DNA from 3 places in the Serratia sp. NPDC087055 genome. Region 3 is predicted to be linked to each of the others. Evidence: predicted binding sites of a transcription regulator. Region 3 holds the regulator's gene; each other region holds the start of a gene.
What was found. Region 3 encodes CRP, which controls carbon source genes, mostly activating them, when cyclic AMP is high. Its sites were predicted from a motif close to ATGTGANNNNNNTCACAT; they were not measured.

Region 1: the regulator CRP is predicted to act here: its motif matches at 907-924, upstream of ACI2J2_RS14930 (iron-containing alcohol dehydrogenase).
Region 2: the regulator CRP is predicted to act here: its motif matches at 1,282-1,299, upstream of udp (uridine phosphorylase).

The regions. Positions count from the first base shown of each region.
Region 1 is NZ_JBJDOG010000002.1:250,152-252,400, reverse strand. It holds gene ACI2J2_RS14935 (response regulator transcription factor) at 37-795, opposite strand; gene ACI2J2_RS14930 (iron-containing alcohol dehydrogenase) at 1,061-2,188, shown strand.
Region 2 is NZ_JBJDOG010000004.1:22,501-24,749, forward strand. It holds gene ACI2J2_RS18305 (tyrosine-protein phosphatase) at 1-130, opposite strand, end outside; gene udp (uridine phosphorylase) at 449-1,210, opposite strand; gene ACI2J2_RS18315 (dienelactone hydrolase family protein) at 1,719-2,249, shown strand, end outside.
Region 3 is NZ_JBJDOG010000006.1:205,341-207,589, forward strand. It holds gene ACI2J2_RS21825 (YccS/YhfK family putative transporter) at 1-612, opposite strand, end outside; gene crp (cAMP-activated global transcriptional regulator CRP) at 667-1,299, opposite strand; gene ACI2J2_RS21835 (OsmC family protein) at 1,679-2,086, shown strand; gene ACI2J2_RS21840 (phosphoribulokinase) at 2,125-2,249, opposite strand, start outside.

The DNA of each region.
Region 1 (2,249 bases), on a different contig from region 3:
ATCCCCTTAGGGACATTCGCAACAAATAATTAACACTCAGGCGCTGCGACGCAGCGGGGTGGCTAACAGCAAGCTGAACAATTCAGCCTGTGAGCCGATATTCAGCTTGCTGTAGATGTTCTTGCGGTGATTTTTCACCGTGCCCAAGCTAATAAACAGCCGGTCGGCAATCTGCTGTGAGCCGCAACCCTCAAGGATCAGATCCACAATCTCGCGTTCGCGGGGCGTCAGCAGATAACGCGCCTGCACGGCCTTGTCCATTACCTTTTCCGGCGTAGCGGGGGCGGCAATCACTTCCCCATGCAGACGAGCGACGCTTTTCAATAGCGTCAGCGCATCGCGTAAATCCGCCAGTTGGGGGGAACGTACCCCGACCGATTGACGCGCCGACCCGAAGAACACCCCCAGCCCGCGTTCCGCCGTCAGGGGCAGCAGCACGCCAGCTTCGTCATGCCAGCCGGTCTTGCGGTAAAAATTACGGTAATAATCAGTATGGTAGAAACCGCAGGGCGCGAGCTGGCGCAGCGTTAGCACGTCGCCCCCAGCGCCGCCGTTCAGCGCCTGATAAAACGGATCCTGGAGGTAGGCGCCCTGTTGGTAAAGTTGGTTAACCGCGTCGCTGTTTTCCTTCTCGGTTTTTATCAGGCAGCGCGGCGCCTGGCCGCGTTCAAAAGCGTAGACAATGGCATTATCAAAAGCGAAAAAGCCTTCCAGCCAGGCCAACAAGCCAGGATAAAAGCCTGGGGTCGCCACCGCGTCGATCACCGCTGATAATCGTTCGACCTGAATAGTCATCTCTGCCCGCCATCATTAATAAATTAACAATTACTGTGCTCCGGCTTCATCCTGGCCTGCTTGTTATAAAAAACACTCAATGGCGCCAAATGCAATCCCTGAATTGTTTACATGTTAAACAAATCACACCTTCGCAAGATTATTGCGCCCTGCCACAATCATGCTGGGTTAACATATTAATGGAATGTCATTCAGGCAGTGAAAAGCAGTGGTTCGGCCGCTGAGGCTGGCTTATGCTGTGGTTTTCGTGCGCCAAGGAGAGACTATGACAACCAGCCTGACGATCGCCAACCGCCATACCTGGTTCGGCCACGGCAGTATCAGCCAACTGATCCCGCTACTGAACGCAGAACCGCAGCCGACGCTGCTGTTTAGCTGCCGCTCATTTCTCAATGGCGCGGTGTATTCTTCGCTGGCGGACACGTTGACGCCGCTGCTTATCGGCACTGAGATCGTCAGCCACGAGGCGTCACCGCACGAGATCGACGCCTGGGTAGCGCGCTGGCGCGGCAAGGTTCAGCGGGTGGTGGCGATCGGCGGCGGCAGCGTGCTGGATGCCGCCAAGGCCTTTGCCGCCCTGGTTGAGCACCCACTGCCAACCCTGCGCTATATGGAAAAAATCGGCGACACTAAAATCAGTGGGGCCACCTTGCCGCTGATTGCCATCCCGACCACGGCCGGTACCGGCAGCGAAGTCACCCAGAATGCGGTCATCACAGATACCCAGTTCAGTAAGGTGAAAGCCTCGCTGCGGCATAACAATTTTGTCCCTCATACCGCTATTCTGGACCCGCAACTGCTGCAGGGTGCGCCGGATAAGGTCCTGGCTTACTGCGCCATCGATGCCTTCACCCATTTGTTCGAGGCCTACCTGTCCAAAACCGCCAATGCCATGACGCGAGAGATGTCATTGACCGGTATCCGCCACTTCCTGCAAGCCTGGCCCAGGCTCAACCGCAGCGATCAGGCACGTGAGGACATCATGCAGGCTTCCTACTTAGGTGGGCTGACGCTGAGTGCCGCGGGGCTGGGTGTGATCCACGGTATTGCAGGTGAGATTGGCGCATTGCGCGATTATCACCACGGACAGGTCTGCGGCCGTCTGCTGCTGCCTTTCCTCGAGCTGCTGGCTCAAAGTGAACAACCGCAGCAGCGGGCACTGATGGCCGACCTCGCCACTCGCCTGTTCCCCGAACAACATGACAGCCCGGAACGCTACCTGATCGACTTCATTACCCGCAACGCCATCGCCACGTTTTGGCAGGACGATCTGCCCCTGTCCGCCGACGAACTGGCCGTGACGCTGGCTAAATCCAACAGCAAGAACGCGCTGATCGACTACAGTGCGCCGCAGCGTCAGCTGATGATCGAAGGCGCATTCCGCGTCGAATGATTATAGAATGAGATCAACGTAATAGCGGGGGATCGGAAATGGGTATCATCAGCTGGATTTT
Region 2 (2,249 bases), on a different contig from region 3:
AGCCGGAACGAAACAACAGGCCACGTTTGATACGGCGACCATCGGTGACGCTATTGCCCCCAAGATCACGAAAATTAATGCCGCCATCAAGCGGTGCCAATGAAGGATGAAGCAGGATCTGAGCGGTCATAGACGTCCTCGTTGTTACTGTCTGAAAAAACGCAACCTCTGATAGCATCGGTAGAACCGGGCTCAACGGATTAAAGAGGTGGCCAGGTCGGGCACCCTCAGGCGCTTACTCAGGTAAGTCACTGGGGTGACAAATCTGCCGGGAGCAGACTTGAACGCTGCTCGCAGCGGCCCCGTAAGGGGTTTGACCCAAGAACGGGCCACATAACTGACGGCAGCCAACAACGCTGCAACGTGAAAGACGATGGGTTATAACCGTAACAGATTACGACTGAATGACAAAACGGGCCGCGGGACGGCCCGTTGAATTGCAGAGGAATTACAGCAGGCGGCGTGCCGCATCAACCACGATCTGCACCGCTTTGCTTTCGGTGTTTTTCATGGTTTCCGCGTTCGGGATTTCTTGCTGGGTGCGGTTAACGATCACACCGGCAACCATACCCGCACGCAGGCCCTGGCTTGCACACATGGTCAGCAGCGTGGCCGATTCCATTTCATAGTTCATTACACCCATCGACTGCCACTCTTCCATCGAGCCTTTGAAACGGCTAACAACCCGGCCGGAGTAGGTATCGTAACGTTCCTGACCTGGATAGAAGGTATCGGAAGACGCGGTAACGCCAATGTGCGTGGTCGCACCCGCAGCTTTAGCCGCTTCGACCAATGCCGTGGTACAGGTGAAATCGGCCACGGCCGGGAATTCCATCGGTGCAAAGTGCAAGCTTGCGCCATCAAGGCGAACTGCCGCAGTGGTCACCAGCACGTCACCGACATTGATGTTTGACTGGATCGCGCCCGTGGTGCCGATACGCAAGAAGGTCCGGATACCCAACTGCGCCAGCTCTTCAACGGCGATAGACGTAGACGGGCCACCGATACCGGTGGAGCAGACGATAACGGCCTTACCGTCCAGCTCTGCACGCCATGAGGTAAATTCACGATGGGAAGCCAGATGCACCGGATTTTCCATCAGCTTGGCAATTTTCTCTACGCGCTGTGGATCGCCAGGAACGATGGCAAGCTGGGCCCCTTGTAAATCGTTTTTAGTGAGGCCGAGATGAAAAACGTCAGATTGAGACATGCGAGACTCCTCATAGATCATGTTTATTGGGAGGAACAAAAAAGTACTCTACTGAAAATCGCCACTCAATTTAGTGACGACCATCACTTTGAATAAAGAAACAAAATGCAATCTACATAATTTTCGTGACTATAGTCACAAAAATAAGCCAAAAGGCCGATATGTGCGCCTCAGTTGCCACAAGTCTAGCTGACAAACTGTACGGCCGTTTCCCGCGGTGCGTCTCCGATCACAAAGGCCTGTACTCTAGCCCACTATTTACGCGACCTCAGAAAATACGCCCCGTTTATCGGCAACTTAGCCATATAAACGGCAGCTAACGCACCTTATGGCACTCCTAGGTGTCAACATGCGTAATAGCATGATAAAAAGACAACAAAAATGCAGTAAAGCCAGATAATTAACCATTTTTTACAGACTTGACCGAAAATGCTCAACTCGATGCCAATAACGCGTAATCTTTCCTATAGTTAATCTCAGCGCTTTTCTCTATTGCACGGAGACCGCAATGAAAACCGATCATGTGATGACATTAAAACAGGCTCAGGGGGGATTCACCCCTGCCGTAACACCGTTGGCTGCCTCAACCATTCTTACCGATGAACAAGGCATTCATGCAGGGGAAACCACCATTCCTTCGCAGGGCGACAATCTGCCGGCCTATATCGCCAAACCGGCAGATCACAGTGGCCCATTCCCGGTTGTGCTGGTGGTACAGGAAATTTTTGGCGTCCATGAACATATCCAGGACGTGTGCCGTCGTTTGGCAAAGCAAGGCTATCTGGCGATTGCACCTGAGCTGTATTTCCGTCAGGGGGATGCCAAAGATTACACCGACATCGGTGAACTGTTTCAAAAGCTGGTGAACAAAGTGCCAGATCGCCAGGTATTGGCGGATTTGGATCATGCAGCACATTGGGCGACCCGTCACGGCGGGGACGCAGGCAAGTTGGCCATTACCGGTTTTTGCTGGGGCGGGCGTATTACCTGGCTGTATGCGGCCCATAACCCGCAGTTAAAGGCTGCCGTCGCTTGGTAT
Region 3 (2,249 bases):
CATCACTTTTTGCTGGCGTATCAACAGTGGCGGTAATGCGGTCTGTGGATCGGTATGCTGGGTCAGCAGCGAATATTTGGCCTCAAAGTAGTCCGCCAGTTCCAAATAGAGCTGATTGAGCGATTCGCGCATCGGTTGTTCTTTCCACAGCGTGAACCAAAACCAGGTAAACAGCCCGTACCAGGCGGTACCCACGACGTATAGCAGCGGTGCGTGCCAAAGCGGAACTGTACCGGCCATACTGAGGGAGAAAATGGCGGCAACCAGCGAGGCGGGCAACAGGCGGGCATGTAACGGACTTATTTCACCGCTGACGCCGAGAAGCAGTGCCAGGCCAAGCATCAACACCGGCAACGGCAAGTGCCAAAGTAATGCTTGCTGTAATAGCAGGCTGCTGAGTGCAAATAGAGAGCCACCGACAATCAGACGTTTGAAGAAGCGTTTGTGAGGGGTGTCTAGCCCGGCAATATTGCAGCAGGCAGGAACCAGGGAAAATAATAGGCCGTATTGCAGTTGGCCGATCAACAGGCCGAGTAACACTGGCAGGCACAGCACCAGCGTTTGCCGCAGTGCATAGTTGACTTCCGGGTGGTAAATCAGTCTGCGCCACATGATGACTTGGGGCATAAAAAAACGGCGCGAATCATCGCGCCGTTTTTTCAGTGATTAACGCGTGCCGTAAACGACAATGGTTTTGCCGTGGGCGGAGATCAGGTTTTGATCTTCAAGCATTTTCAGAATACGGCCAACGGTTTCACGTGAACAACCGACGATTTGGCCAATTTCCTGACGAGTAATTTTAATCTGCATACCATCAGGATGGGTCATGGCATCAGGTTGTTTCGCCAGGTTCAGCAGTGTTTGCGCGATACGGCCTGTAACGTCCAGGAAGGCGAGGTTACCCACTTTCTCAGATGTTATCTGCAGACGGTTTGCCATCTGGGCTGACAGGCGCATCAGGATGTCCGGGTTGACCTGAATTAACTGGCGGAATTTCTTGTAGGAAATTTCAGCCACTTCGCAGGCGGTCTTCGCCCTAACCCAGGCGCTACGCTCCTGACCTTCTTCAAATAATCCAAGCTCGCCGATGAAATCCCCCTGGTTAAGGTAGGATAAAATCATCTCTTTACCTTCTTCATCCTTAATCAGCACCGCGACGGAGCCTTTGACGATGTAGTAAAGCGTTTCGGCTTTTTCACCTTGGTGAATCAGCGTACTTTTGGATGGATATTTGTGGATATGGCAATGAGACAGGAACCATTCGAGAGTAGGGTCTGTTTGCGGTTTGCCGAGAACCATTCGCTGTTATCCTCTGTTGTTATCGCTGCCTTGTGTCACAGGGGTCAGAGTTCCCTGTAAAACCTGTTGTCGCCGTTGTTTTAATGGTGGCTATCAGCAGATTTTGAGGCGTGTCATAAATATACGCTGTCGCTCTAGCATATTAACTTGCCGGGAGAGCTGCAAGCTACATTCTGTTAACATACCGGTAAAGGAGCCTTTCCCTGGGAGTTTCCCTGAAATCAGTGTCCCGGAAAGATTTATTGCGGCTCTGTTTGTAGCACAGAGTGAGGCGGGTGTCTTGTGTTGTCTCGCTTCAGCATGATTAGCATCAGGTTCCGTTGCCAGTTTCTATGCGAAAGCGTACCCTGATTTTAAGAAATTAACCGGAGTGACCAGTATGCAGGCAAGAGTTAAGTGGGTGGAAGGGTTAACGTTTCTGGGTGAATCCGCGTCTGGCCATCAGGTGTTGATGGACGGCAATGCGGGCGACAAAGCGCCCAGCCCGATGGAAATGGTGCTGATGTCGGTAGGGGGCTGTAGTGCTATCGACGTGGTGTCGATCCTGCAAAAAGGGCGTAATGATGTGCGTGATTGCGAGGTCAAGCTGACTTCTGAACGACGTGAAGAAGCACCGCGGCTGTTCACCCATATCAACCTGCACTTTATCGTGAGCGGTAAAGATCTGAGCGACAAAATCGTTGAGCGGGCGGTGAACCTTTCGGCGGAGAAATACTGCTCGGTGTCATTGATGCTGAGTAAGGCCGCCAGCGTGACTCACAGCTTTGAAATCCGCGACGTGGTCTAATGGCGAAAAGGCGCGGCCCATCGCCGCGCTCTATCCACTTATTCGATTTTTTTGCCTTCCAGCAGACGCTGCACCAAGGGTGCCATGATCAGCTCCATCGCCAGCCCCATTTTGCCGCCCGGCACCACAAGCGTATTGATGTGTGAGATAAAGGATCCCTGCA